2 regions of the Rhizobium sp. CIAT894 genome follow, and region 1 is predicted to be linked to the other one. Evidence: predicted binding sites of a transcription regulator. Region 1 holds the regulator's gene; the other holds the start of a gene.
The links. Region 1 encodes LexA, which represses DNA repair genes until DNA is damaged. Its sites were predicted from a motif close to TGTTCNNNNTGTGTTCNG; they were not measured.
Positions count from the first base shown of each region.

Region 2: a site for LexA is predicted at 9,824-9,841, ahead of RHEC894_RS14395 (UvrD-helicase domain-containing protein). Genes of this name have one in related genera too.

Region 1 covers NZ_CP020947.1:2,021,399-2,036,080, forward strand. Annotated here, with positions in the region: gene lpxB (lipid-A-disaccharide synthase) at 1-84, shown strand, start outside; gene gltA (citrate synthase) at 113-1,402, opposite strand; gene RHEC894_RS10085 (ComEC/Rec2 family competence protein) at 1,693-4,125, shown strand; gene lexA (transcriptional repressor LexA) at 4,106-4,825, opposite strand; gene RHEC894_RS10095 (VOC family protein) at 5,022-5,918, shown strand; gene kdsA (3-deoxy-8-phosphooctulonate synthase) at 5,915-6,760, shown strand; gene eno (phosphopyruvate hydratase) at 6,903-8,177, shown strand; gene RHEC894_RS10110 (septum formation initiator family protein) at 8,312-8,632, shown strand; gene pdhA (pyruvate dehydrogenase (acetyl-transferring) E1 component subunit alpha) at 8,777-9,823, shown strand; gene RHEC894_RS10120 (pyruvate dehydrogenase complex E1 component subunit beta) at 9,840-11,225, shown strand; gene RHEC894_RS10125 (pyruvate dehydrogenase complex dihydrolipoamide acetyltransferase) at 11,241-12,593, shown strand; gene RHEC894_RS10130 (SGNH/GDSL hydrolase family protein) at 12,613-13,254, shown strand; gene RHEC894_RS10135 (GNAT family N-acetyltransferase) at 13,255-13,836, shown strand; gene lpdA (dihydrolipoyl dehydrogenase) at 13,855-14,682, shown strand, end outside.
Region 2 covers NZ_CP020947.1:2,888,220-2,902,901, reverse strand. Annotated here, with positions in the region: gene RHEC894_RS14440 (aminopeptidase P family protein) at 1-424, shown strand, start outside; gene RHEC894_RS14435 (AzlD family protein) at 437-745, opposite strand; gene RHEC894_RS14430 (AzlC family ABC transporter permease) at 749-1,480, opposite strand; gene RHEC894_RS14425 (DUF2164 domain-containing protein) at 1,613-1,858, shown strand; gene RHEC894_RS14420 (hypothetical protein) at 1,950-3,539, shown strand; gene RHEC894_RS14415 (GGDEF domain-containing protein) at 3,687-4,805, opposite strand; gene RHEC894_RS33785 (hypothetical protein) at 4,874-4,999, shown strand; gene pncA (bifunctional nicotinamidase/pyrazinamidase) at 5,073-5,699, opposite strand; gene RHEC894_RS14405 (EF-hand domain-containing protein) at 6,021-6,527, opposite strand; gene RHEC894_RS32455 (hypothetical protein) at 6,611-6,928, opposite strand; gene RHEC894_RS14400 (hypothetical protein) at 6,927-7,274, shown strand; gene RHEC894_RS14395 (UvrD-helicase domain-containing protein) at 7,304-9,781, opposite strand; gene RHEC894_RS14390 (VOC family protein) at 10,011-10,487, shown strand; gene RHEC894_RS14385 (PrkA family serine protein kinase) at 10,886-12,829, shown strand; gene RHEC894_RS14380 (YeaH/YhbH family protein) at 12,842-14,116, shown strand; gene RHEC894_RS14375 (SpoVR family protein) at 14,113-14,682, shown strand, end outside.

The DNA.
Region 1 (14,682 bases):
ATGCAGACGGAAATACCGCCTGGAGAACATTCCGCGCAGATCGTGCTTGCTGTTTTAGCCAACAAAAAACCCGGCCATTCCTGACCGGGTTTTCTTTTAGAGCTCGAAGCGATCAGCGCTTCGAAACCGGCACGTAATCGCGCTTCGGTTCGCCGACATAGAGCTGGCGCGGACGGCCGATGCGCTGTTCCGGATCTTCGATCATCTCGTTCCACTGGGCGATCCAGCCGACGGTGCGGGCGAGCGCGAACAGCACGGTGAACATGGTCGTGGGGAAGCCCAGCGCTTTCAGCGTGATGCCGGAATAGAAGTCGATGTTCGGATAGAGCTTCTTCTCGATGAAATATTCGTCGGTGAGAGCGATGCGCTCCAGCTCCATCGCCACTTCGAGCAGCGGATCGTCCTTGATACCAAGTTCGCCGAGCACTTCATGCGTCGTCTTCTGCATGATCTTGGCGCGCGGATCGTAGTTCTTGTAGACGCGGTGACCGAAGCCCATCAGGCGGAACGGATCGTTCTTGTCCTTGGCGCGGGCGACATATTCCGGAATGCGGTCAACGGTGCCGATTTCCGTCAGCATGTTGAGAGCCGCTTCGTTGGCGCCGCCATGGGCAGGGCCCCACAGGCAGGCGATGCCGGCGGCGATGCAGGCGAACGGGTTGGCGCCCGACGAGCCGGCGAGGCGGACCGTCGAGGTCGAAGCGTTCTGCTCATGGTCGGCATGCAGGATGAAGATGCGGTCCATGGCGCGGGCAAGCACCGGATTGACCACATATTCCTCGCAGGGCACGGCAAAGCACATGCGCAGGAAGTTCGAGGCGTAGTCGAGGTCGTTCTTCGGGTAAACGAAGGGCTGGCCGATATGGTACTTGTAGGCCATGGCGGCAAGCGTCGGCATCTTGGCGATCATGCGCAGGCTGGCGACCATGCGCTGGTGCGGATCGGTGATGTCGGTGGAGTCATGATAGAAGGCCGACAGCGCGCCGACGCAGCCGCACATGACGGCCATCGGATGTGCGTCGCGGCGGAAGCCGGTGAAGAAGCGGCTCATCTGCTCGTGCACCATGGTGTGGTGCGTGACGCGATAATCGAAATCCTTCTTCTGCGCGGTGGTCGGCAATTCTCCGTAGAGAAGCAGGTAGCAGACCTCGAGGAAGTCGCCGTGCTCGGCCAGCTGCTCGATCGGATAGCCGCGGTGCAGCAAAACACCTTCGTCGCCGTCGATGTAGGTGATTTTCGATTCACAGGATGCGGTCGACGTAAAACCCGGATCGTAGGTGAAGGAAGCCGTGTTCTTGTAGAGGGCACCGATATCGATGACGCTCGGGCCGATCGTGCCGCTTTTGACGGCGAGGTCGACTGATTTGTCACCGATTTTTATTGTTGCGCTTTGATCCGTCATGCTGATCCTCCGAACTGGCGGTGGCGCCATAAAAGCGCCATAGGGGTTAAGCGTCCTCAGCGATAGCTATATGATCGCGAAGCTAATGCCAAGTTACCGTGACGGCTTTTTGTGCATTGCGGCATCACCTTTTAGGCACTGCAGCGATGAGCCGCACGCATAGCGGAAGCCAATGATTCGACTGGTCTTTTGGCGCTCTCGATTTTCCCTCACATTTCAATCGATTATTCTTGCTCGTTTTGATTGAAGGTTGCATTCTGGCCGCTGGTGCGGGTGACCTTGGGCGGCACATGCAGGAATTGACGACAGTCGAATTGCGGCCGGAAGCGGGCAGCGGCCTTGCCGACCCGCCGGGTCTTCTCGCGCCTGGTGTGGTGAGCCAACCGGCAAGGACGCAGTCGCAGATCCCATTGCGCCATCGGCTGCCGGCTGCCGCCCGGCAATCGCTGCGTGCCGGAACCCGTATGCTGGGCGAGGAGGCCGATCATGGCCGGCTGCTGCTGTTCTCCCCGGTCTTCTTCGGCGCCGGCTCGGCCTTCTGGTTTCTCGGCGCATCGGATTTTCCCCTCGTTGCATCGCTGCTCTGCCTGCTGGTGTCGGCGGCCGCGGTTTTCCTCGCCGGTCCCAGCCGGCCGGCCTTGCGCGCAACATTCCTGGCGCTGGCGCTTTTCGCCGGCGGCATGCTGTCGGCCCAGTTCGAGAGCTGGCGGGCTTCGACTGTCATCCTGGATTCATCCGTGACGACGACGGTGAGCGGCCGTGTCGAACGGCGGGAAGGCGACGGCCGCGGGCGCTGGCGCTATATTCTTGCCGTCACCGGTACTGAGGCGCCGGAGTTGAAGCGGCCGCCGGGACGTATCACCGCGATCGTCCGGGGCGCCGATGTGCCTTTCGAGATCGGCGACATCATCACCGGCAGGGCACGGCTGACGCCGCCGGCAGGCCCGGCACTTCCCGCGCTCAACGACTTCTCCTTCGGCGCCTATTTCGACGGCATCGGCGCCAACGGTTTCTTCTATGGTGCACCGGAGAAACTCGACGCGCAGGCAGGTCCACAGGCGGCGAGGTCGACGTCGGACGCGCTGCTCGAATGGCTCTACCGGCTGCGCAGCAGCATCGGCGACCGCATAAGGTCGATCCTGCCCGGCGACACCGGCGCTTTTGCCGCTGCCCTGGTGACGGATGAACGGCGCGCCATCTCGAAGACGACGACGGAGGCGCTGCGCCAATCCGGCCTTGCCCATATCGTCGCTATATCGGGCCTCAACATGGCGCTGTCGGCTGGCATCTTCTTCGTCGGCTTCCGGATGCTGCTTAGCCTCTTTCCCGGCGTCGCCCAAGCTTATCCGACAAAGAAGATCGCCGCATCAGGTGCGCTTATCGCCGTCACCGCCTATTACCTGATCTCTGGTTTCGGGGTTTCGGCCGAGCGCGCTTTTATCATGATGGCCATCATGCTGATTGCCGTCTTCTTCGATCGGCCGTCGATCAGCCTGCGCAATGTCGTTCTCTCCGCGCTCATCATCATCGCCATTTCACCCTCGGAAGTATTGGGCCCGAGCTTCCAGATGTCCTTTGCCGCGACATTGGCGTTGGTATCGGGTTATCAGCTATGGAAGGACCGGCGTGTCCGCGAAAACGCCTTCCTGAAGCTGCCGATCGTCAGGCCGGTGGTTGCCGTCGCCGGTTTCTTCGGCGGCGTCTTTCTGACCTCGCTGATCGGCGGCTTTTCCACCGCGCTGTTTTCGATCGAGCATTTTCATCGCCTGACGGCTTACGGCCTGCCGGCAAACCTCGCGACGATGCCGATCATCTCCTTCATCGTCATGCCGGCCGGGCTGCTGGCGATGTTGCTCATGCCTTTCGGGCTGGATGCTCCGCTGTGGAAGGTGGTCGGATTCGGCCTCGATCTGGTGATCGCGGTTGCCGAGACGGTGTCCGGCTGGGGCGGCGATATCGGCATCGGCCGCTTGCCCGCCTGGTATTTCGCTGTGGCAGTGGCAGGCTTTCTGCTGCTGACGCTGCTGCGCACCCGGCTGCGCCATGCCGGCACATCGATCGTCGCCATCTCGACACTCACCGTATTGCTGCTGCCGGCTCCCCGGCCGCCGGATCTGGTGATTTCGGAGGATGGCAGTCTGGTTGCGGTTGTCGCGGCTGAGGCAATCGCGTCCAACCGCGAAAATCCGCCGGATTTCATCTTCGACCAGTGGCAGCGAGCACTGGTCCTGCCGACGCATGATCCGCCGAAGATGCTGGATGGTCCGGCTATCCCGCCGGAAGGAGAAGACCGCCGTGTCCGGCTTTCCCGCGATCAGCAGAACGAAGCGAGCGCAGCGATGCGGGCAGCCGCAGCAGGCGGTGAAGCAAACCGCTTTTCCTGCGTCAAGAAGGCCTGGTGCACATCAAGACTCGGCAATGGCCATATCGTCACCGTCATCGACAATGCCGCCTATCTCGGTCCGGCCTGCGATACGGCCGATATCGTCGTGACCTCGGTCCGCCTACGTTTCAACAACTGCCGTTCAGGCGGGGCGCTTTTCACCGGCGAGACGTTGCGCAGGACCGGCTCCGTCGAATTGCGTTTCGCCGATGCCGGCCTGGAGGTCGCAACCGCATTCGAGACGCTGTCGCGACCATGGATGCGTCAGCGCGCCTATGACTGGCGCAAAGACAGTTTTACCGAAACCGGTCCGTCTGTTGTCAGTGATAGCGGCGAATGAGGCCGACGAGTTTGCCCTGTACCTTGACGCGATCGGGCCCGAAGATCCGGGTCTCGTAAGCCGGGTTAGCGGCTTCCAGCGCGATCGAGGCGCCTTTGCGGCGGAAGCGCTTCAGCGTCGCTTCCTCGTCATCGACGAGGGCAACGACGATGTCGCCGGGACTTGCGGTGCTGCCGTTGCGGATGATTACGGTGTCGCCGTCGAAGATGCCGGCGTCGATCATCGAATCACCCTTGACCTCCAGCGCGTAGTGTTCGCCGGAGCCGAGCATGTCGGCGGGGACGACGATGTCGTGGGTGTTGTTCTGGATCGCCGAGATCGGCACGCCGGCGGCGATCCGGCCCATGACCGGCACGGAGACCGAGTTGCCGTTGTCGGCAACGGGTTTCGCAGGAGCGGGAGCGGCGACCGGCTGGGGCTTGCCGAGGCTGCCCTCGATGACGCTCGGCGAAAAGCCGCGCCGGGGCTGTATGCTGGGGCTGTAGGCCTCCGGAAGCTTGATGACTTCGAGCGCCCGGGCGCGATTCGGTAGGCGGCGAATGAAGCCGCGCTCCTCGAGTGCTGTAATCAGCCGATGAATGCCGGATTTCGAGGCGAGATCCAGGGCATCCTTCATTTCGTCGAAAGACGGCGGAACGCCGGATTCCTTCATGCGCTCATGAATGAAAAGGAGAAGCTCCTGTTGTTTGCGCGTGAGCATCGACGTCAGACCCCTGATTGAAACAAATCCAGAACAGACACTATATGTTCCATATGTGTTCCGCAAGTAGCTAAATTTCCGTAAAACTTGCCGCCAACTCGTTGAGATTTTTATTTTCATTCGCCGGATTGGCAGGCAGGTCTTGAATTGGGAGTGCGCTGTCGCACATCTCTTGCCATTTCAGGGAGAGGAACCGATGAGCGAGCATCTCGCCAAGCCGCACCCGCTGGATCACGTCGTGCTGCCCGTCGTCAATATCGATCTGGCGCGCGAGAGGCTCGGCAAGCTCGGCTTCACCGTTGCCGCGGATGCGCGCCATCCCTTCGGAACGGAGAATGCCTGCGTCTTCTTCGCCGACAAGACCTATCTGGAGCCGCTCGGCGTTGCGAGTGTCGCCGAGAGCGAGGCATCGGCGCGGCGGGGCAATGTCTTCACCGCCCGCAACCAGGCTTTCCGCTTCCGCTGCGGCGAGGAGGGGCTCTCGGCGGTAGCTTTCGGCACCAGTGATGCCGGCCGCGATCATCGGAATTTTGTCGGTCACGGATCGAGTGCCGGCGACATGCTGCAGTTCAGCCGGCCGATGAAGATGCCGGATGGTTCCGAGACTGTGGCGGGCTTCAAGCTGGCCTTTGCTACCGATCCGCGCGCGCCGGATTTCTTCCTTTTCAGTGTCGAGCGTATCAACCCGCTGCCTGCCGACCGCGGCACGCTGGAAACGCATGCCAATGGCGTGACGCGGATTGCCGAGATCGCGCTCTGTGCGCCCGATGCCAGCGCATTCGCTGCCTTCGTCGGCCTTGCCGCGGCGCAGTCGGCCGTCGAAAAAACCGGTTTCGGCGTCAATGTCGCCGCGTCGAATGCGAAGATCAGCCTGATGACGCCGGAAGGGCTTGAGGCCTATTTCGAGATCGCCGTCTCATCCGCCGACCGCGGCCTGCGCGGCCGGGCAATCCTCTTCAATGTCGCCGATCTTGCCGTGACAGAAGCGCATTTGACTGCTAACGGGGTGACCTACACGCGCAAGAACAATCGCATTCTGGTGAAGCCCGCGCCCGGGCAGGGCACGCTCTTCGCCTTCGAGGAACCACGATGAGCACCGATACGAATTCCGAAGTCAAGGTCGGCGAAGGCCAGACCCAGGTCACCTTTTCCAATAGCAGGCGCCTGTCGCTGATTGCCGGCCCCTGCCAGATGGAGAGCCGCGACCACGCCTTCATGGTTGCCGGCACGCTGAAGGAGCTTTGCGCAAAGCTCGGCATCGACCTCGTCTACAAGAGTTCCTTCGACAAGGCGAACCGGACCTCGCTTTCGGCCGAACGCGGCATCGGGATTGAAAAGGGCATGGAGGTCTTTGCCGACCTGAAGAAGGAGTTCGGTTTTCCTGTCCTGACCGACGTCCATACCGCCGAGCAATGTGCCGAGGTCGCAAAGGTGGTCGATGTTCTGCAGATTCCGGCCTTCCTCTGCCGCCAGACCGACCTTCTGATCGCCGCCGCCAAGACCGGCCGTGTCGTCAATGTCAAAAAGGGCCAGTTCCTCGCGCCCTGGGACATGAAGAACGTGCTGAAGAAACTCAATGCCAGCGGCAATCCGAACGTGCTCCTGTGCGAGCGCGGCGCTTCCTTCGGTTACAACACGCTGGTTTCCGACATGCGTTCGCTGCCGATCATGGCGGCGATGGGTGCGCCCGTCATCTTCGATGCGACCCATTCGGTGGCGCAGCCGGGCGGGCAGGGCGAATCTTCCGGCGGTCAGCGGGAATTTGTCGAAACGCTGGCGCGCGCCGCGGTCGCCACCGGCATTGCCGGCGTCTTCCTTGAAACCCACCAGGACCCGGACAACGCGCCGTCCGACGGCCCGAACATGGTCTATCTCAAGGACATGCCGCGGTTGCTGGAAAAGCTGCTCGCCTTCGATGCGGTCGCCAAGACCTGACGTTCAACAGTCTGACATGATCGTGCTATAGGCGAGATCGGATACGCTGGTTCGAAGGCTGAAAACTGCGCCATTGTAATTTGCACGCCTTCGATTATGACAGGCTTCGAACGATTGATCACCCACCGAGCAGGAAGAACCCATGACTGCAATCACCGATATCATCGCCCGCGAGATTCTCGATAGCCGTGGCAATCCCACCGTCGAAGTCGATATCTATCTCGAAGACGGCAGCATGGGCCGCGCGGCCGTTCCCTCGGGCGCCTCGACGGGCGCGCATGAGGCGGTCGAGCTGCGCGACGGCGGCAAGCGCTACCTCGGCAAGGGCGTCCAGAAGGCGGTCGATGCCGCCAATACCGAGATCTTCGACGCGATCGGCGGCATCGACGCCGAAAACCAGATCCAGATCGACAACATCATGATCGAGCTCGACGGCACGCCGAACAAGTCGCGCCTCGGCGCCAACGCCATCCTCGGCGTCTCGCTCGCCGTCGCCAAGGCTGCCGCCCAGGCCTCCGGCCTGCCGCTCTACCGTTACGTCGGCGGCGCTTCCGCAAGTCTGCTGCCGGTACCGATGATGAACATCATCAACGGCGGCGCCCATGCCGACAACCCGATCGATTTCCAGGAATTCATGATCCTGCCGGTCGGCGCCGATACGATCGCCGAAGCCGTACGCATGGGCTCGGAAGTCTTCCACACGCTCCGCAAGGAACTGGCCGCCCAGGGCCACAACACCAATGTCGGCGACGAAGGCGGTTTCGCGCCGGGCCTGAAGAGCGCTTCGGAAGCCCTCGATTTCATCATGAAGTCGGTCGAGAAAGCCGGCTACAGGCCGGGTGAGGACATCTACCTCGGCCTCGATTGCGCCTCGACGGAATTCTTCAAGGACGGCAAATACGTCCTCGAAGGTGAAGGCCGCACGCTCGAATCGGGTGCCATGGCCGAATATCTGGCCGAACTCGCCGCCAAGTACCCGATCATCTCGATCGAAGACGGCATGGCCGAAGACGATTGGGACGGCTGGAAGACGCTGACCGACCTGACCGGCAAGAAGACCCAGCTCGTCGGCGACGATCTTTTCGTCACCAACTCCGCCCGTCTTCGCGATGGTATCCGCATGGGCGTCGCCAATTCGATCCTCGTCAAGGTCAACCAGATCGGCTCGCTGACGGAAACCCTCGATGCCGTCAACACGGCGCACAAGGCAGCTTATACCGCCGTCATGTCGCACCGCTCCGGCGAAACCGAAGATTCGACCATCGCCGATCTCGCGGTTGCCACCAACTGCGGCCAGATCAAGACCGGCTCGCTGTCGCGTTCCGACCGTCTTGCCAAGTACAACCAGCTGATCCGCATCGAGGAAGGCCTTGGGCCCCAGGCTCAGTATGCCGGCCGCTCGATCATCCGCGGCTGATCGGATCCGATTTGCAATGCTCGACCCGCGCCTCCCGGCGCGGGTTTTTTCTTGCCGGCGGTTACGGTCAATGAACGGTTAATCTCTGCGCGTTATGCTGAACGAATTGGTAATGCGTTCAAGAGCATGCGCGTATGTGGACAAAGCATCATAAGAAGAGAAAGCTCGGCCGCTTCGTCATTCCGGCAATGACGGTCGCCTTCCTTTCCTATTTCGGATATCATTGCATTCACGGCGATTATGGCCTGCGCGCAACGGAGACGTTCGAGCATCAGCGTGTCGTGCGTGAAAAAGAGCTTGCGATCTTGAAGGCGAAGCGCGAACATCTGGAAAATCAGGTCGCGCTGCTCAGTGACGGTTCGCTCGACAGGGATATGCTGGACGAAAAGGCGCGCTATCAGCTGAATATGTCGCGCGCCGACGAGATCGTCATATTCAACCATTATTCCAATTAACCGGAATTTGGTTAATTGGAATTTCTATTGTATTTCCAATAATTTAGTGCCGAATACGAGCCATGCAATTATGGCATTGCTGTGGTCATGTTTCTTCCCTATGGTACGCGGCACCGAGAACCGACAAACCATAGGGAGGGTTGAATGGCGCCGCGAAAGACCGCGACGGTTTCCAGCCGGAAAACATCAGCAAAACCTGCAGCGAAAGCATCGAACGGAGGCCCTGTCGCCGACTTCGATCGCGACGAGGAGCTCAAGGCCTATCGCGAGATGCTGCTGATCCGCCGCTTCGAGGAGAAGGCCGGTCAGCTCTACGGTATGGGCTTCATCGGCGGCTTTTGCCACCTCTACATCGGTCAGGAAGCTGTCGTCGTCGGCATGCAGATGGCACAGAAGGAAGGTGACCAGGTTATCACCGCCTATCGCGACCACGGTCATATGCTGGCAACCGGCATGGAAGCGCGCGGCGTCATGGCCGAGCTGACCGGCCGCCGCAGCGGCTATTCCCACGGGAAGGGCGGCTCGATGCACATGTTCTCGAAAGAGAAGCATTTCTACGGCGGCCACGGCATCGTCGGCGCCCAGGTTTCGCTCGGAACGGGCCTTGCCTTTGCAAACCACTACCGCGGCAACGGCAATGTCTCGATCGCCTATTTCGGCGATGGCGCCGCCAACCAGGGCCAGGTCTACGAGAGCTTCAACATGGCGGCTCTCTGGAAGCTGCCGATCGTCTATATCGTCGAGAACAACCGCTACGCCATGGGCACCTCGACCGCCCGTGCGACGGCTCAGTCGAACTACTCGCTGCGCGGATCCGGCTTCGGCATCCCCGGCATTCAGGTCGACGGCATGGATGTTCGCGCCGTCAAGGCCGCGGCCGACGAGGCGCTCGAACATTGCCGCTCCGGCAAGGGCCCGATCATCCTCGAAATGCTGACCTATCGCTATCGCGGTCACTCCATGTCCGACCCGGCGAAGTATCGCTCCAAGGAGGAAGTGCAGAAGATGCGCTCCGAGCAGGATCCGATCGAGCAGGTCAAGGCACGCCTCATCGAAAAGGGCTGGGCTTCCGAAGACGATCTGAAGGCGATCGACAAGGATGTCCGCGACATCGTCGCCGACAGCGCCGATTTCGCCCAGGCCGATCCGGAGCCGGATGCATCCGAGCTCTACACCGACATTCTGCTCTAATCGGGGGAGGGAACCCATGCCTATCGATATCCTCATGCCCGCCCTCTCTCCGACCATGGAAGAAGGCACGCTGTCCAAATGGCTGAAGCAGGAAGGTGACAAGGTCACTTCAGGCGACGTCATTGCCGAAATCGAAACCGACAAGGCGACGATGGAAGTCGAAGCCGTCGACGAAGGCGTCATCGGCAAGCTGCTCGTCGATGCCGGCACCGAAGGCGTCAAGGTCAACACCAAGATCGCCGTGCTGCTGCAGGACGGCGAATCCGCTTCGGATATATCTGCCGCCAAGCCGGCAGCCGCCGCTGCTCCGCAGGTTGCCCAGGAAGAGAAACCGACCAATGCCGGTTCTGCTTCCGCGCCGCTTCCGGCCGAGCCGAAGGCCGTCGTTCCGAACGACCCGGAAATTCCGGCCGGCACCGAAATGGTGTCGATGACCGTGCGCGAAGCGCTGCGCGACGCCATGGCCGAAGAAATGCGCGCCAGCGACGACGTCTTCGTCATGGGCGAGGAAGTCGCCGAATATCAGGGCGCCTACAAGGTCACGCAAGGGTTGCTGCAGGAATTCGGCCCGCGCCGTGTCATCGATACACCGATTACCGAGCACGGCTTTGCCGGCGTCGGCGTCGGTGCCGCAATGGCCGGCCTTCGCCCGATCGTCGAATTCATGACCTTCAATTTTGCCATGCAGGCGATCGACCACATCATCAACTCGGCCGCCAAGACGCTCTATATGTCCGGCGGCCAGATGGGCGCGCCGATCGTCTTCCGCGGCCCGAACGGCGCTGCCGCTCGCGTCGGCGCTCAGCACAGCCAGGATTACGCTGCCTGGTACAGCGCAATCCCCGGCCTCAAGGTCGTCATGCCCTATACGGCGTCCGACGCAAAGGGTCTGCTCAAGGCTGCGATCCGCGATCCGAACCCGGTCATCTTCCTCGAAAACGAAATTCTCTACGGCCAGCACTTCGACGTGCCGAAGCTCGACAATTTCGTGCTGCCGATCGGCAAGGCCCGCATCCACCGTCCGGGGAAGGATGTCACGGTCGTCTCCTTCGGCATCGGCATGACCTATGCGACGAAGGCCGCCGCCGAACTCGAAAAGATCGGCATCGATGTCGAGCTGATCGACCTTCGCACCATCCGCCCGATGGATCTGCCGACGATCATCGAATCGGTCAAGAAGACCGGCCGTCTGGTCACCGTCGAGGAAGGTTACCCGCAGTCGTCGGTCGGCACCGAAATCGCCACCCGCGTCATGCAGCAGGCCTTCGACTATCTCGATGCGCCGGTGCTGACGATCGCGGGCAAGGACGTTCCGATGCCTTACGCCGCCAATCTCGAAAAGCTGGCGCTTCCGAACGTCGGCGAAGTCGTCGATGCGGTGAAGGCTGTTTGCTACAAATAAGGGGAGGGTATTTCGATGCCGATCAATATCACGATGCCCGCCCTCTCTCCGACCATGGAAGAAGGCAATCTGGCCAAGTGGCTGGTCAAGGAAGGCGACACGGTCAAGTCTGGCGATGTGATCGCCGAGATCGAGACCGACAAGGCGACGATGGAAGTCGAAGCCGTCGATGAAGGCACGGTCGCCAAGCTTGTCGTTCCGGCCGGCACCGAAGGCGTCAAGGTCAACGCGCTGATCGCCGTTCTCGCCGCCGATGGCGAGGATGTCGCCGCAGCCGCAAGCGGTGCCGGTTCCGCCGCTCCGGCCAAGGCTGAAGCCGCACCCGCGCCGAAGGCCGAGGCTGCACCGGCGAAGGCTGAGTCCGCTCCGGCTCCCGCCGCTGCACCGGCATCGGTTTCGGCAGGCGGCAACCGCACTTTCTCTTCGCCGCTCGCCCGTCGTCTGGCCAAGGAAGCCGGTATCGATCTTGCTAATGTCGCAGGCTCCGGCCCGCATGGCCGCGTCATCAAGAGCGACGTCGAAGCCGCCGTTGCCGGCGGTGGCGCCAAGGCTGCGCCGGCTCCGGCCGCTGCTGCTTCAGCTCCGCAGGCTGCCGCCGCTCCGGCCCCGGCCGCCGCAGCGCCGAAGGGCGCTTCCGAGGAAGCCGTGCTCAAGCTCTTCGAACCGGGTTCTTACGAGCTCGTGCCGCATGACGGCATGCGCAAGACTATCGCCCGGCGCCTAGTCGAATCCAAGCAGACGATCCCGCATTTCTACGTCAGCGTCGATTGCGAGCTCGATGCTCTGATGGCGCTGCGCGCCCAGCTGAACGATGCGGCGCCGCGCAAGGACAATGCCCCGGCCTACAAGCTTTCGGTCAACGACATGGTCATCAAGGCCATGGCGCTGGCGCTGCGCGACGTTCCGGATGCAAACGTCTCCTGGACCGACAGCAACATGGTCAAGCACAAGCACGCCGATGTCGGCGTTGCCGTCTCGATCCCCGGCGGCCTGATCACGCCGATCATCCGCAAGGCCGAGCAGAAGACGCTGTCTGTTATCTCCAACGAGATGCGCGATCTCGGCAAGCGGGCCAAGGACCGCAAGCTGAAGCCCGAGGAATATCAGGGCGGAACCAGCTCGGTCTCGAACATGGGCATGATGGGCGTGAAGAACTTCGCCGCCGTCGTCAACCCGCCGCATGCGACGATCCTCGCGGTCGGCGCCGGCGAACAGCGGGTCGTCGTCAAGAACGGCGAAATGGCGATCGCCACCGTGATGTCGGTCACGCTGTCGACCGACCATCGCTGCGTCGACGGCGCGCTCGGCGCCGAGCTGCTCCAGGCCTTCAAGGGCTACATCGAAAACCCGATGGGCATGCTTGTCTGATCGCTGGGCGGAGGCGGAAATGACCAAGACCGTTCTTTGCTATGGTGACTCGCTGACCTGGGGGTATGACGCCGATACGATCGGCCGTCATGAGTACAAAAATCGTTGGCCGAGCGTGCTTCAGGCAGCGCTCGGCAGCGAGGCGCGCGTCATCGCCGAAGGCCTCAACGGTCGCACGACCGCTTTTGACGACCATCTCGCCGATTGCGACCGCAACGGCGCGCGCGTGCTGCCGACGATCCTGCAGACGCATGCGCCGCTCGATCTCGTCATCCTGCTGCTCGGCACCAACGACATGAAGCCGGTCGTGGCGGGTTCGGCCTTTGCCGCCTGCCAGGGCATCAGCCGGCTGGTGCGGCTGATCCGCAATCATGCCTGGCCCTTCGAATTCGACGGGCCGGAGATCCTGATCGTGGCGCCGCCGGCGATCTGCGCGACGGGCAATGTGCCCTTCGCCGCATCCTTTCCCGGCGGCATCGAGGAATCGGCTAAGCTTGCAACGCTTTATCGTGATCTTGCCGACGAACTCGGCTGTGGCTTTTTCGACGGCAATTCCGTCGCCAGGACCACGCCGATCGATGGCATTCATCTCGATGCGGAAAATACGCGGGCGCTCGGGCGCGGGCTGGAATCGATCGTGCGGATGATGCTGGGGATCTGAATGACCGCCTTCATCGCCCTGCGGCAGGCCTCACGGCGCGATGCCTCGGAGCTGGCGATCCTGGCGGATATCGCATCGCATGGGTTTGCCTCCTGGCTCTGGTTTGCCGACGTTGCGAACGGTGTCAGCGACACGCCTTTGGAGCGGGGGCGGCTGAAAATGAGCGAGGAAGAGGCTGTCGGCGGCTGGCGGGATGCCGTCATCGCCGAAGCCTATGGCGAGGTCGCCGGTGTAGCGATCGGCCATGCGCTTGACGAAGGCATAGGCGATATCGAGGCGAGCATCCCGGCGACCACGCCGATGCTCGCCTTGCAGAAAACGGTTGTGGGAAGCTGGTTTATCGGCAGTCTCGGCGTTTACCGCCATCTGCGCGGCATCGGCATCGGGCAGAGGCTGCTGGACGATCAGATCGAAAGGGCGGATTGCCGCCCGGTCAGTCTCATCACCGCAAGTGATAACGAGGCGGCTCTGTCGCTTTATGGAAGAAACGGATTCCTGGAGGCTGCGCGCGCCGATGCCGTGCCGCTCTTCGAAAACAGCAAGAGACACGCGTGGGTGCTCATGACCCGCAGCGCAGCGTAACAAAAGGGCAGGAAACACATGGCTGAATCCTACGACGTCATCATCATCGGCTCCGGTCCCGGCGGCTATGTCGCCGCCATCCGCGCCAGCCAGCTCGGCCTGAAGACAGCGATCGTCGAGCGCGAGCATATGGGCGGCATCTGCCTGAACTGGGGCTGCATCCCCACCAAGGCGCTGCTGCGCTCGGCCGAGGTCCTCGACCATGCCAATCACTTCAAGGATTTCGGCCTGGTTCTCGAGGGCACGGTCAAGCCGGACGCCAAGGCCGTCGTCGGCCGCTCGCGCGCCGTCTCCGCCCGTCTCAACGCCGGCGTCGGCTTCCTGATGAAGAAGAACAAGATCGACATCATCTGGGGCGAAGCGAAGCTTTCAAAGCCCGGCGAGATCGTCGTCGGCAAGTCGTCGAAGCCGGTGGTCGAGCCGCAGCACCCGCTGCCGAAGAACGTCAAGGGCGAGGGCACCTATACTGCCAAGCACATCATCATCGCGACCGGCGCCCGCCCGCGCGCACTGCCCGGCATCGAGCCGGATGGCAAGCTGATCTGGACCTATTTCGAGGCGCTGAAGCCCGACGCGCTGCCGAAGTCGCTGATCGTCATGGGTTCGGGCGCGATCGGCATCGAATTCGCCAGCTTCTATCGTTCGATGGGCGTCGACGTCACGGTCGTCGAAGTGATGCCGACCATCATGCCGGTCGAGGATGCCGAAATCACCGCCGTCGCCCGCAAGCAGCTGGAAAAGCGCGGCCTCAAGATCTTCACCAGCGCCAAGGTCACGAAAGTCGAAAAAGGCGCGGGCAGCATCACCGCCCATGTCGAGACGTCAGACGGCAAGGTGCAGCAGATC
Region 2 (14,682 bases), 870 kb from region 1:
TCTGTGGCGGGCCGGCGCCGATTTCGCTCACGGCACGGGCCATGGCGTCGGTTCCTATCTCTCGGTGCATGAGGGGCCACAGCGCATTTCCAGGCTTTCGACGCAGGAACTGCTGCCCGGCATGATCCTTTCTAACGAGCCGGGTTATTATCGGCCCGGCAGCTTCGGCATCCGCATCGAGAACCTCGTCTATGTGCGCGGCGCCGAGGAGATCGATGGCGGCGATGCGCCGATGCTCGGCTTCGAGACGCTGACCTTCTGCCCGATCGACCGCAGCCTCGTCATTCCGGAGCTTCTGACCCATGACGAGCTGCACTGGTTCAACGACTATCACCGCCGCACATGCGAGGCGCTGATGCCGCTGATCCACGATCGCGATGCCAGGGCATGGCTCGAAAACGCCACGCTGCCGCTGGAGTATTAGGAGAATACTGGCTCAGAAGCCGCCGGCATGGCGCCAGATCATCACGACGATCCAGGCGGCAACCAGCATCCATGTATGGCTGAAGCGCAGGCCGACGAAGAGAGCGACGATCAGCGCCAGCTTCGATTCCCATCCACCGATGAAGAAGGCAGGTGCGACCAGCGTCGTCAGCACGGCGGCCGGCACGGCGTTCAGCGCCGCTTCCATGCGCGGCGGAATGCTTTTCATCCGGGTGATGAGGATATAGCCGCCGATGCGGGTGGCGAAGGTGGCGACTGCGGCGGCGAGGATGACGAGCGCCATGTGAAGATCGAATTCCATGGCTCAGACCTCGTGCACTTCGGATTGCAGAGCGTCGGCTTCGAGATCAGGCTCCGGCGACGGCAATGGCAGCAGCGCGGCGAGCACGATGCCGGCGGCCGCACCGAGGCTCACATGCCAGGGCGAACCGACATAGCGATAGGCGAGCACGGAAGCCACGGCGCTGACGAGGGCCACGGGCAGGAAATTGTCACGCTTGCGGAAGCCGAGGACGATGCCGAGGAAATAGGCCGGCAGCAGGATATCGAGACCAATCGCCTTGGGGTCGCCGATGAATTTGCCGAGCAGGCCGCCGGCGACGCTGATCAGCACCCAGGGAATGTAGATGATGATGCCGAAACCGAAATACCAGGCGAAGGTGAGTGGCCGGCCGGACTCGCTGCGTTTCACCGCTTCGGCAAATTGCGGATCGACGAGCAGGAAGAAAGTGAGGAATTTCTGCAGCGGCGTGAAATGGCCGATATAGCGCGCGAGGGCCGCCGAATAGAGCACGTGGCGGAAATTGACGGCGAGGATCGACAGCACGATCAGCCAGGCATGGACATTGTGGCCGAAGAGCTCGATGCCGACCATCTGGCTGGCGCCGGCATAGACGGTGGCGCTCATAAACGCGATCTCGGAAAGCGACAGGCCGTTTTCGACCGCGAGCGCCCCGAACAGCGCGCCAAACGGCGCCGACGCCAGCGCAACGGCGGAGCCGCCCCGCAAACCTTCAACAAAGTCGGCGCGATTCATGTGGGTGATCCTGTTGGAAATTCAGGTTTTCCTTATGATCTAAGGCCTGCGGCGGCAATTGAATTTCGTTGATTGACCAATCGATTTCGCTGAACCATCAAAGTGCTAATCGCATTCGTCGGAGAGGCACGTATGAAGAAGATCGAATTTTCCAAGGAAGAAAAGGCTGGGCTCGTTTCGCGCATCCGCGCTTATTTCGACCGGGAACTCGATCCCATCGGCGCATTGCCGGCCGAATTCCTGCTCGATTTCTTCGCCGAGGAGATTGGGCCGCACTTCTACAATCAGGGCTTAAGAGACGCTCAAGCCGCCTTGTTGGCAAGGATGGAAGACGTCGCCGAGGATATTCATCTTCTTGAGAGGGAGAGAAAATTCTAGCGCCCTAAAATCAGCTCAGGCCTACACTTAACGCCAAATTATTTCCGCGCCGATACGGTCGTCATGCTTTCGTCACTGGGGTGCGTGCTGCTTGGCCTTGATTGTGTCTATTATCGGTGAATCTCGATCCGCCAAGCTCGGCAAGGTGCTGATCTTTATGGTCTGGCTTGCGGTGGCGTCCGCGCTTTGCTGGTCCGAAACGGTCTGGCGTGACGAGGTTCGCGCATTGTCACTCGCCCTTCAGGGGAACAATTTCATCGACATGCTTCGCCAGATGCATGGCGAGGGTCATCCTGCTCTCTGGTATATTCTGCTGCGCGCCGGCTATATCGTGGTCGGCTCACCTGTCGTCCTGAAGATCCTCGCGCTGATGATTGCGGCGGCGGCGACTTATCTCCTTGTTTTCAGGCTGAAACTGCCGCCTTCCATCATGCTGCTGTCGCTGTGCAGTAGTTTTTCGATTTTCGACTATGCCGCGATGTCGCGAAATTATGGCATCAGCATGCTTGTCGTTTTCCTCATCGTGCTGAGTTGGGAGAAACGGACACGCAACGGGATATTGCTCGGTCTGCTGTTTGCACTGCTGGCAAACACCAACGTCCATTCGGTGGTCCTCGTCGGTGGTTTCCTTGCCTATTGGTTTTTCGATCTGATTCTGGTGCGACCAAAGCCTTCCGTGACGGAATATCGGGCCTTGGCAACGGCCGCTGCCATCGCCGCGGTTGGAATTGTTCTATGTTTCGTGACAGTCTATCCGACCTTCAACGATACGGGGCAGAACGATCTCGCCGGCAAGAGTTTCGTTTTGCTTGCCCTTGGTGCTCTTGCCGCGCCCAGCTCGCATTTTATGGGGTTCTATCCCGACAGGATCCTTGAACTGATCGTGGCGTATCCGTTGGCTTCCGGAATTTTCGCGACGTTGATGTCCGTGCTTGTCTACGGCAGTCTGTTGGCGCTGGCGAACCGGCCGCCGGCAATGATCGCAGTGGCACTCGTTCTTTTAGGGCTTTCGCTGCTTTTTACGCTTGTCTATCCCGGCGGATACAGACATCAGGCGCTCTGGCTGGTTTTCATGATCGCGATCTCAGCCGCTGCACACGTCCGGCGCGAAAAGGCGGGCGTTACCGGCGTGACGAATGCTGGCGGCATCGTAAAGTTCGGGCGTCTATGCTTCCTGATATTGTTGGCGCTACAGGCTGTGTCCGGTCTCGAGAAATTCAATCGGGCCTTCGTCGCCGAAATCCCCTTGAGCCGAAGCAAGGATTTCGGTGCGTTCATTCAATCGCGCCCTGATCTCAAGGATGCGATCATCATGGCAGATCCCGACTATCTCGTGGAAGCCTTGCCTTATTATATTTCCAATCGCACTTATCTGATGCGGGAGGAGCGGTTCGGCGCCATCGTGCGATATACCCGCAATGCGCGGCTTTCGCTCAGCCTTGCCGATATTCTCCAAACGGCACGCCGGCTGCAACAGAGCGAGCATGTACCTGTTATCGTTCTTCTTTCGCAGCGGCTTGATCAGATTAACGCGCCTGTCTCCTTGCATGAGAGCTACGCGTGGCGGTTGTCGCTGACGCCGGATGAGATTGCAGCTTTCCTGAGCGCAACCGACCTCGTCAAACGTTTCGGACCGGTCGTCGGCAGCGATGAGACGTACGACGCCTATCTATTGAAATAAGGTGCTACCTTCTCACCCCCAGCTTTTCGCTCGTCGGCGCCTATCGGCCTCAATGATTCTGGTATTTGAATGCCAAACATGCATTCTTACGTTTAGGCGCCAAGCGACGGCATTGTGATCGCGAGAAGTCAACGGCGAGATTTTCTCTCAGACCGCCGTCTTCACCGCTTCAAACCCGTACCCCCGCCGCCCCTTAGCCTTGACCGCATACATGGCGGCATCGGCAATTTCGTAGATCTGCGTCACAGTTCCGTCATGGGTCGGGCGGATCGACACCCCGATGCTGGCTGAAATCGTTAAGTTCTGGCCGCTGATCGAGAACGGCCGCTCGAGTGCCTCCAGCATCCTCTCGGCGACGAGACGCGCTTCGCGCTCATTTATTTCACCGCCGAGGATGACAGCGAACTCGTCGCCACCCAGGCGGGCGACTTCGTCTTCGGCGCGGACGCAGGCCTGCAGGCGGCGAGCGACCTGAATGAGCAATTCGTCACCGCCGAAGTGACCAATCGTGTCGTTGACCTGTTTGAAATGATCGAGATCGAGCGTCAAAAGGCCGACCACGCCCTGCCGCCGAGCGACTTCTTCAAGCTTCTGGCGGAACCGCCGCCGGTTGGAAAGTCCCGTCAGCGCGTCGGTCGCAGCCTCAAGCTCGAGCTTTTGCCGGAAAGCATCATTGGCGCCATAAAGCCATGCCATGATAAAGGCAGCGATGATGCTCATGTTTCCCGCCGGCACCAGCAAAGCTGCGTATTTGTCCGCAGCAAACAGCGGGACGGCGCCCGTCATGGCAACCACTTCCGGAAAGGCGACAATGGCAACGACCAGTGCTGCATTGCCGGCGAATGTGAAGCATCGGGTTGCCAAAAGCGGCATGAAGACGAAATACATGAAGCCGGCAAGGCCATAGACAAAACCGCCTTCGATGCGTCCCATGATGACGAAAAAACATGCCTCCCAGCCGAGGAACATGAACAATGCGGCGACAAGGGCAAGACGCCGATCAAGCCGCAACCAAAGCGCCGCCATGTAGGGCAATGCGACAGGCAGCGTGGCGAGGCGTAACCAAACCGTATGGGCCGCGCCGGCGGGATCGTGGGTAAAGTCCCACGTCCAGAGCGAAGTGCCGGCCAAGGCTGTCACCAGCGTCATGACGAGGCAATTGAACCTGTGCTCATCATAATGCCGGGCGGCGAAATCGGGCGAAGGCCGGAGCACGGAGATCAGCAGGCCGTGCCAATGAGATTTAACGTTTGATATCTCCGACAAGCGTCTGCGCGTCCCGTCCATTGCCCCGCACCCTTGCACCCATGTGTTCATATTTATAGGCGATGCGGATGAATAAATTCCTGCTTGATGGGCGCGGCGCTGGCCCTGGCCTTTCGCCGCAATACGGAGACCTTCAGGCCGATCTCGGCGACCGCGACATCCCGTCAGCGATCACCGGCCGGCGGATTTCGTGATTGTGATGCCGACGGCGATCGACGCGGCGGTTTGAGGCTTAAACCGTATGTTCGTGGGGAGAAAGTATTGGAGTCAGCCGGTCAAAACCTTGGCGCTGTCGATAATGGTGACGCCATGGGCGCGCATCTCCTCGATCGCAGCGGCCACACCTTCGGGCGAGATGCCGCGGCTGGCATCCTCGATGAAGCGGACGCGCACATGGGGCATCATTTCCAGCGCGTCGAGCGCGGAGAACTTAACGCAGTAATCGGTCGCGAGACCGCAGACATCGAGGTCGGTGATGCCCTGATCCTCGAGGAAGTCGGAAAGGCCGGTGGAGGCATCCCGGTCATTATCGCGGAAGGCCGAATAGCTGTCGATCCGGGGATTCTCGCCCTTCTGCTGGATCAGGTCGATCTCAGCCGATTTGAGCGCGGGATGCAGTTCTGCATCGAGCGTGCCCTGGATACAGTGGTCCGGCCACATCATTTGCGGTTTGCCGGCGAGTTCGCCCATCTCGAAGGGAGCAGCGCCCGGATGGGCGGAAGCGAAGCTGCCATGGCCCGGCGGATGCCAGTCCTGCGAGGCGACGATCAGGTCGTATTTGCCGCTATCGATCAGGCTGTTTGCGATGGGAACCACTTTGTCGCCATCCGGCACCGGCAGATTGCCGCCCGGGCAGAAGCCGTTCTGAATGTCGACGAGCAGCAGCGCTTTCATCAAGGCCAATCCCTTCGCTTATGTCAGTGTAAGACGCCAAGCACATTGAACGCATCAACTAGTGAATTTCCGAGCGCGCACATGCAAGTGCTAATTCTGGTACTAGCGGTAGCAAACGACTGAAAAAGAATATCCTAATACAACCAATGAGTTGCTTCTGGGCGGGCTCTCGTGTTGAAATGGAGGGCGATGTTCCTTTGATGATGCGGGATCGCAGGCAGCGGCAAGCCGGCGACTGCCGCCAAACTCGGCTGCCTGGCAAGACGCTTTTCGCGGTATCGATGGATCGAGGCTCCCCCGGCGGAGCCCCATCTCGGCCGGTTAGGCCGCGCTCACGTCGTCGGTTGCCGTATCGGTCGCCGCGGCTGATGAGCCGTAGGTATTGTTGTAGGCCTGAAGGGCTGTCTGCATGTCGCTCAACACCTTGGTGAGGAGCGGATCGCTGTCGCTTGACGTTTTGATGCTGCTCGGATCGGCGGCGAGGAATTCGGACTCGGTCAATTTGCCGTCGCCATTCGTATCCATCGAGGCGAAGACGCCCTTGGAAGAGTCGTCGCTCTGATCGCTGCTGTCGCTTTGATCGTCGCTGCCGTCGGTCTTCTGCATGGACAACATCAGCGACAGGATGTCGGCGGTGATCTTCTTGACGATATCGCTGCTCTTGTCGTCGCTGTCGCCGGCCGAGGTCGAGGTCTTGCTCGTTGTCGAGGATTGGGAAGCGGCGGCAAGTTCGTCGGGCGAAATCACGCCGTCGCCATTTTTGTCGAGACTTGAAAGCGGAGACTGGTATTGGGTTAATGTGCTGCCGAGAGATGAAACACTGGTCACTTGAACCTCCTTCAAAAAGTTCGTCGTGAAGCCCGCCTTTCATGGACGGACAGCCTTCGGGCTAAGCTGATTTGCGGAAAGCGTCAAAGCGACGTTTTGACAGGGGAGAAGTGCGATTGACGAGGCCGGGCGACGCACGTTAATCTTTCGGTTACCAAAATTTTTTCATTGAAAATATTGGATTTTTTGGCCGCATTCGTGTTCGCAGCCGTGCAAATCCATGCCTTTTCTCGGCTGAGATCGTGCCGGCGCGGCGGGTGGAACGAGCGATGGAGGATGCGGCCTGCCTTGTGCGGCTGCGGCATTTCGTCCGCCTTCTCAGCGGGCAATGCCGGATCGATCTTGCTCGTCGCCGTGATTTCTGCCTTTCTTGCGCAAAAGCGAGCCGGAACCGAAGCCATGTCCGAGCCTGGGCCAGACGAAAAGATTGATGCGACGTTCCGCAACGGATCGCTGACGGCGACCGGGATCATCCTCGGTTTCTCCCTCAACTTCATCAGTCTGTGGGTGTCCAATCCCAATGACTGGAGCCGTGTCGATCTGCTGCCGATGGTGTTCCTGACCGTCGGCATCGCCATTCAGGTAAAGGTTTTTGCCGACCTCTTGGCGCGCGACTCGCTGCTTGCGCTCAAATACGACAAGGCTCGGCGGCTCTTCCTGATCGGATTGTCGATCGTTGCCGTTGGGATGGGGATTGCCCTGATCAACGATATTCTCGGGCTCGGAAGCATGCGGATGCTCGGCTGAAGAGGCCGGCGCCGCGCCGACCTTGATAATCATACGCGCTCGACGAACCCGTCCAGTACGCGCTTCTGGCCCGCGCGATCGAATTCGATCGTCAGCTTGTTGCCTTCGATGCCGGTGATGTTGCCGTTGCCGAATTTCATGTGGAATACGCGGTCGCCGAGGGTGAATTTTGACGGTTCCGACGAGGTCGATTTCGCCACCAGTTCGCCGTCGATCGTGCGTCCCTTCGGGCCGCTTTCGCCGTAGCCGATGCGTTCGACGGCGTGGCCGGAGCGGCTGCCCCAGTTGTCGCGGGTGGCCTCTGTCTTGTTGGCCTGGGCGCGTTTCCAGCCGGGCGTGGAATAGGAGTTGGCGAAGGGTTCCGCCTTGTCGAAGCGGGATTGACCGTAGCCGCCGCGGCCGTAACCGCCGTAGCTCTGCTCCATCGCGGCGACCTCGACATGGGTTTCCGGCAGTTCGTCGAGAAAGCGCGAGGGCAGGGTCGATTGCCAAAGGCCGTGGATGCGGCGGTTGGAGACGAACCAGATGTGGCAGCGGCGCTTGGCGCGGGTGATGCCGACATAGGCGAGGCGGCGCTCCTCCTCCAAGCCGGCGCGGCCGCTTTCATCGAGCGAGCGCTGATGCGGGAACAGGCCTTCCTCCCAGCCCGGCAGGAAGACGGTGTCGAACTCCAGGCCCTTGGCCGAGTGCAGCGTCATGATCGAGACGGCGTCGAGGTTCTCGTTGGTCTCGGCATCCATCACAAGGGACACGTGCTCGAGGAAGCCGCGCATCGACTCGAAGCTTTCCATCGAGCGGATGAGTTCCTTCAGGTTTTCGAGGCGGCCGGGCGCTTCGGCGCTCTTGTCGTTCTTCCACATGTCGGTATAGCCGGACTCTTCGAGGATCTGCTCGGCAAGTTCGGTATGCGGTGTGTTTTCAAGCAGTTCCTGCCATCGGCGGAAAGATTGAATCACGTCGAAGAGGGCTTTTCGCGCCTTCGGCTTCAGCTCGTCCGTCTCGATGATGTCGGCGGCCGCTGCCAGCATTGGAATGTCGCGGGCGCGGGCATAGTCGTGTAGCGCGCGCACCGTGGTATCGCCGAGACCGCGCTTCGGCGTGTTGATGATACGTTCGAAGGCGAGATCGTCGGCTGGCTGCGCCACCAGCCGGAAATAGGCCAGGGCATCGCGGATTTCGAGGCGCTCGTAGAAGCGCGGGCCGCCGATGACGCGGTAATTGAGGCCGAGGGTGACGAAGCGGTCTTCGAATTCGCGCATCTGGAAGGAGGCGCGCACCAGGATCGCCATGTCGTTCAGGAGATGTTTGTTCCGCTGGAGCTGCTCGATCTCCTCGCCGATGGCGCGGGCTTCCTCCTCCGAATCCCAAGAGGCGTGGACCTGCACCTTGACGTCGTCGGGATCGGCGCGGTCGGTGAACAGCGTCTTGCCGAGGCGGCCCTCATTGTGGGCGATCAGATGGGCGGCTGCCCCGAGGATATGTTCGGTCGAACGGTAGTTGCGCTCCAGCTTGATGACCTTGGCGCCGGGGAAATCCTTCTCGAAGCGCAGGATATTGTCGACCTCCGCGCCGCGCCAGCCATAGATCGACTGGTCGTCGTCACCGACGCAGCAGACATTCTGCGGCTCGCCCCTGGCGCGCTGGGCCAGAAGCCTCAGCCACATATACTGCGCGGTGTTGGTGTCCTGGTACTCGTCGACGAGGATATAGCGGAAGCGGCCGTGATATTCCTTCAAGAGGTCCGGGTTCTTGCGGAAGATCGCGATCGGATGCATCAAAAGGTCGCCGAAATCGCAGGCGTTCAGCGTCGTCAGGCGCGCCTGATAGGCGAAATATAGATCGCGGCCACGGCCGTTGGCAAAGGCCCGGGCATCGCCCTCGGGGATATCGGCGGGGCCGAGGCCCTTGTTCTTCCAGGTGTCGATCATGCCGGCGAACTGCTTGGCCGGCCAGCGTTTGTCGTCGAGGCCTTCGGCCTGGATCAGCTGCTTGATCAGGCGGACGACATCGTCTGTGTCGAGAATGGTGAAACCGGAGCTCAGGCCGACGAGTTCGCCATGGCGGCGCAGAAGCTTGACGCCGATCGAGTGGAAGGTGCCGAGCCAGGGCATGCCCTCGACGGCGCCGCCGACGAGCAGCGCGATGCGCTCCTTCATCTCGCGGGCGGCCTTGTTGGTGAAGGTGACCGCGAGGATCTGTGAGGGGAAGGCGCGGCCGGTATTGAGGATATGGGCGATGCGGGTGGTCAGCACGCGCGTCTTGCCGGTGCCGGCGCCGGCGAGCACCAGGACGGGGCCTTCCAGGGTTTCGACGGCTTCGGTCTGCTCCGGGTTCAGCCCGGCGAGATAATCCGGCCGCTTGCCGCCGTCACGCGCCGCCATGGCGCGCGCCGCGATGCCGCCGCCGGCGGGCGCTCTTCCGGCGGGCGCGGCAGGCGGCTGCGGCTTGCGCGCCATCTCGCCCGGCTCTTCGTCGAAGAAGGGAATATCGTCGAAACTATTGCTCATGGCGCGTAATGTAGTGATTCGGGAAGGAAAGACCAGAAAAGATGTTCTGCTTTCATTCCCGAACCGGCGCTATCCCAAGGGGTTTCCAGGCGCGGAAGTCGCGGCTGCGATCTCCCTCCAGCGGAGGCGGCCGAAAAATCCTGATGCAGCCTGTCGGAACCGATCCGGGGCGGCCGTCCTTGGAGCAGCGGACAACAGTCCGGATCAATCGTCAACAAGGAGGCTGTTCATGCCGAAGGTCGTTTCAAATCTCTGGTTTGCGGAGGAAGCCCGCGAGGCCGTCGAATTCTACGTGTCGATCATTCCGAATTCCAAGATCGGCCGCAGCACCATATTGCCGGCGGAAACGCCGAGCGGGCCTCCCGGCAGTGTCGAACTGATCGAGTTCACGCTCGGCGAACAGGCCTTCCTGGCGATGAAGGCCGGCCCGCTCGACAGCTTCAACCATTCCTTCTCGATTGCAATCCTGCTGGAAAGCCAGGCGGAGATCGATCGGGTCTGGGATGCCTTTCTCGCCAATGGCGGCACGCCGGAGGCCTGCGGCTGGCTGAAGGACCGCTGGGGGCTTTCCTGGCAGATCGTGCCGCGTGTTCTTTCTGAAATGATCGCCGACAGCGACCGCGAGCGGGCGAAGCGCGTGACCGAGGCGATGCTCGGCATGGTCAAGATCGATGTCGGTGCACTGGAAAAGGCGTTCAACGGCTGAATTGTCTCGGCGGGCGCATGATCCGGTTGCCGGGATGCGCCCGCTTCCATCTGTCTGGGGCGCCTCGGCACGTGCTGTCCAGCATCGACTTTGCGCAGATCCGGCTGCCAATCGTCGATTTTTCGAGAGTTCGAATCACGGGCGACATTGCACACCCTTTTCATCTTTCTGTCACGTCGCGAAATGTGCTGATATCGCGAAGGCACCCTTCTCAACTACAATAATGAACAGTTTCGTAGAGTTCAAAAAAGAACCGGTGCATGCACACTTTTGTGCATTGCTAGAAACAGCCGGTGGGCGTCGAATATATCTGCGAAATTATTGATTCTTAGGAACGCCGTGACCATCTCGATGGTTATACGGCTTAGAGCCTGCGGCATAACCTTAATGGAGGTACCATGCTGAGTGAATCCGTATTCGATGCGTTTACGCGCAGTTACGAAGCGCGCCGCGAAACCGATATGTCGGTGCAGGAGTATCTCGATCTCTGCAAAAAGGACCCGATCGCCTATGCCAATGCGACGGAGCGTCTGCTCGCCGCGATAGGTGAGCCGCAGATGGTCGACACCGCCAGGGATGCGCGCCTCGGCCGCATTTTCATGAACAGGACCATCCGCATCTATCCGGCCTTTGCCGGCTTCCATGGCATGGAAGAGACGATCGAACGCATCGTTTCCTTCTTCCGGCATGCCGCGCAGGGGCTGGAGGAGCGCAAGCAGATCCTCTATCTGCTCGGCCCGGTCGGCGGCGGCAAGTCGTCCTTGGCGGAGCGGCTGAAGCTCTTGATGGAAGTTCATCCGATCTATGTGCTGAAGGCAGGCGACGAGATCAGCCCTGTTTTCGAAAGTCCGCTCAATCTCTTCGATCCGGAGACGATGGGGTCGCTGCTCCAGGAGCAATACGGCATCCCGCTGCGGCGCCTGAACGGGCTGATGAGCCCGTGGTGCCTGAAACGCCTCGACGATTTCGGCGGCGATATTTCCCGCTTCCGCGTCGTCAGAGTTCAGCCTTCGCGGTTGCGCCAGATCGCCATCGCCAAGACCGAGCCCGGTGACGAGAACAATCAGGATATCTCCTCGCTGGTCGGCAAGGTCGACATCCGCAAACTGGAAACCTATTCCCAGAACGATCCCGATGCCTACAGCTATTCGGGCGGGCTCAACCGCGCCAATCAGGGCATCCTTGAATTCGTCGAGATGTTCAAGGCGCCGATCAAGATGCTGCATCCGCTGCTGACGGCGACGCAGGAGGGCAACTATATCGGCTCCGAGAATATCGGCGCGATCCCCTTCTCCGGCATCGTGCTGGCGCATTCGAACGAAGCGGAATGGCAGACCTTCAAGGCCAACAAGAACAACGAGGCATTCATCGACCGTATCTGCGTGATCAAGGTGCCCTATTGCCTGCGCGTGATGGAAGAGCAGAAGATCTACGAGAAGCTGATCGAGGGGTCGGAACTCGCCGATGCGCCATGCGCCCCGGCAACGCTCGAAATGCTCGCCCGTTTTTCCGTGCTTTCACGCCTGCGCAAACACGAAAACTCGACGTTCTTCTCGAAGATGCGCACCTATGACGGCGAGAGCCTCAAGGAAACCGACCCGCGCGCCCGCAGCGTTCAGGAATACCGCGATGCTGCCGGCATCGATGAGGGCATGGACGGAATATCGACCCGGTTCGCCTTCAAGGTGCTTGCCTCCACCTTCAACCACGACACGACAGACATCGGCGCCGATCCGGTTCACCTGATGTATGTGCTGGAGCAGTCGATCCGCCGCGAGCAATTTTCCGACGATGTCGAGAAGCGCTATCTGGAGTTCATCAAGGCCGATCTTGCGCCGCGTTACGCAGAGTTCATTGGCAATGAGATCCAGAAGGCCTATCTTGAATCCTATGCGGACTACGGACAGAACCTGTTCGACCGCTACGTCGATTATGCCGATGCCTGGATCGAAGATGTGGACTTCAAGGATCCCGATACCGGCCAGCTTCTCGACCGTGAGCTCCTCAATCAGGAACTGACGAAAATCGAAAAGCCCGCCGGCATCGCCAATCCGAAGGATTTCCGCAACGAAATCGTCAAGTTCTGCTTGAGATCGCGGGCAGCCAACGGCGGAAAGAATCCGTCATGGACCAGTTACGAGAAAATTCGGGAAGTCATCGAAAAGCGAATGTTCTCGCAGGTCGAGGATCTCTTGCCGGTCATTTCCTTCGGATCGAAGAAAGATTCCGAAACGGAAAAGAAGCACAGCGAATTCGTCTCGCGCATGGCCGCGCGGGGTTACACCGAGAGGCAGGTTCGACGCCTTGTGGAATGGTACATGCGCGTCAAACAGGCAAGTTAATGCGGAGCCATTATGCACATTGTCGACCGGCGGTTAAATCCGCGCGGTAAAAGTCTGGAAAATCGGCAGCGGTTCCTTCGACGCATGAAGGGCGCCGTGCAGCAGGCGGTGAAACGCTCTCTGCAAAACCGCAATATCCGCGACGTGCTCGACGGCGGGGAGATCAGCCTGCCGATCGACGGAATGGCCGAACCGAATTTGCGCCGGGGCGGCGGTGGCATCCGCGATCACATCCTGCCTGGAAACAGGGCCTTCGTCGAGGGTGACATCCTTCCGCGCCCGCCGGGGAGCCGGGGCGGAAAACCCAAGGATGCAGGCGAGGGCGACGGCGAGGACGGCTTCCGTTTCGTGCTGACGCGCGAAGAATTCCTCGACGTGTTCCTCGACGATCTGGAACTGCCGGACCTTGCCAAGCGGCGCCTGGCCGAAACCGAGGAGGAAACGCCGTTCCGGGCCGGTTATTCCGTATCCGGATCGCCGTCCAACATCGCCGTCGGTCGCACGACGAAGCTCGCGATGATGCGCCGCGTCGCGCTTCACCGCCCGCGCCGCGAAGAGATCGAAGCCCTGCAGCGGCAGATCGAGGAATGCGAGGACGATGAGAGCCGCGTGGCACTTGAGGCGAAACTCAAGACCCTGACGGATAAAAGCCGGCGCATTCCCTATATCGATCCGCTCGACGTCAGATATCGCCGCTTTGAAAACGAGCCGAAGCCTGTGGCAAAGGCGGTGATGTTCTGCCTGATGGACGTGTCCGGCTCCATGTCGGAACACATGAAGGACCTGGCGAAACGGTTCTACCTGCTGCTCTACCTCTTCCTGTCGAAGCGCTACAAGAAAGTGGAGATCGTCTTCATCCGCCATACCGACAGGGCCGAAGAAGTCGATGAGGAAACCTTCTTTTACGGTCCGGCGACGGGCGGCACGCTGGTATCCAGCGCGCTGGCGGCGATGCGGGCGATCATCGCGGCGCGCTTCGATCCGGCGGAGTGGAACATCTACGGCGCCCAGGCCTCGGACGGCGACAACGCCCATTCGGACGGAAACCTGACCGGCCAGCTGGTGCGCGATATTTTGCCGCTGTGCCAGTATTTCGCCTATATCGAGGTCGGGGAAGAAGGCGGCGACTCCTCGATATCCCGTTCGCCTCTCTGGATGCTCTATGACGGGATCCGGTCCGAACTGCTGCCGCTCTCAATGCGCAAGGTCTGCCGGCGAAACGAAATATTCCCGGTTTTCCACGATCTCTTCCAGAAACGTGACGCGCAATCGAAGGTAACGCCATGACCACGATGCTGAGGTCGAAAGAGCTGCTTCTGTTCGAAGGTGCCGATTGGGATTTTTCAACACTGCAGCGGATCCACGATGCCTGTGAGGCAATCGCGCTCGGCGAACTCGGCCTCGACGTCTATCCGAACCAGATCGAAGTCATCACTTCCGAGCAGATGCTGGATGCCTATTCCTCGACCGGCATGCCGCTCTTCTACCGCCATTGGTCCTTCGGCAAGCACTTTGCCCATCATGAAGCCTTCTACCGCCGCGGCATGCGCGACCTTGCCTATGAGATCGTCATCAACAGCTCTCCGTGCATCTCCTATCTGATGGAGGAAAACACGGCGACGATGCAGACGCTCGTCATCGCGCATGCAGCTTTCGGCCATAACCACTTTTTCAAGAACAACTATCTCTTCAAGCTCTGGACCGATGCGGAAGGCATCCTCGACTACCTCGATTTCGCCAAGGGCTATATCTCCCGTTGCGAGGAACGTTATGGAGAGGTGGCCGTCGAGCGCACGCTCGATGCGGCGCATGCGCTGATGTCGCATGGGGTGCACCGATATGCCGGCAAGAAT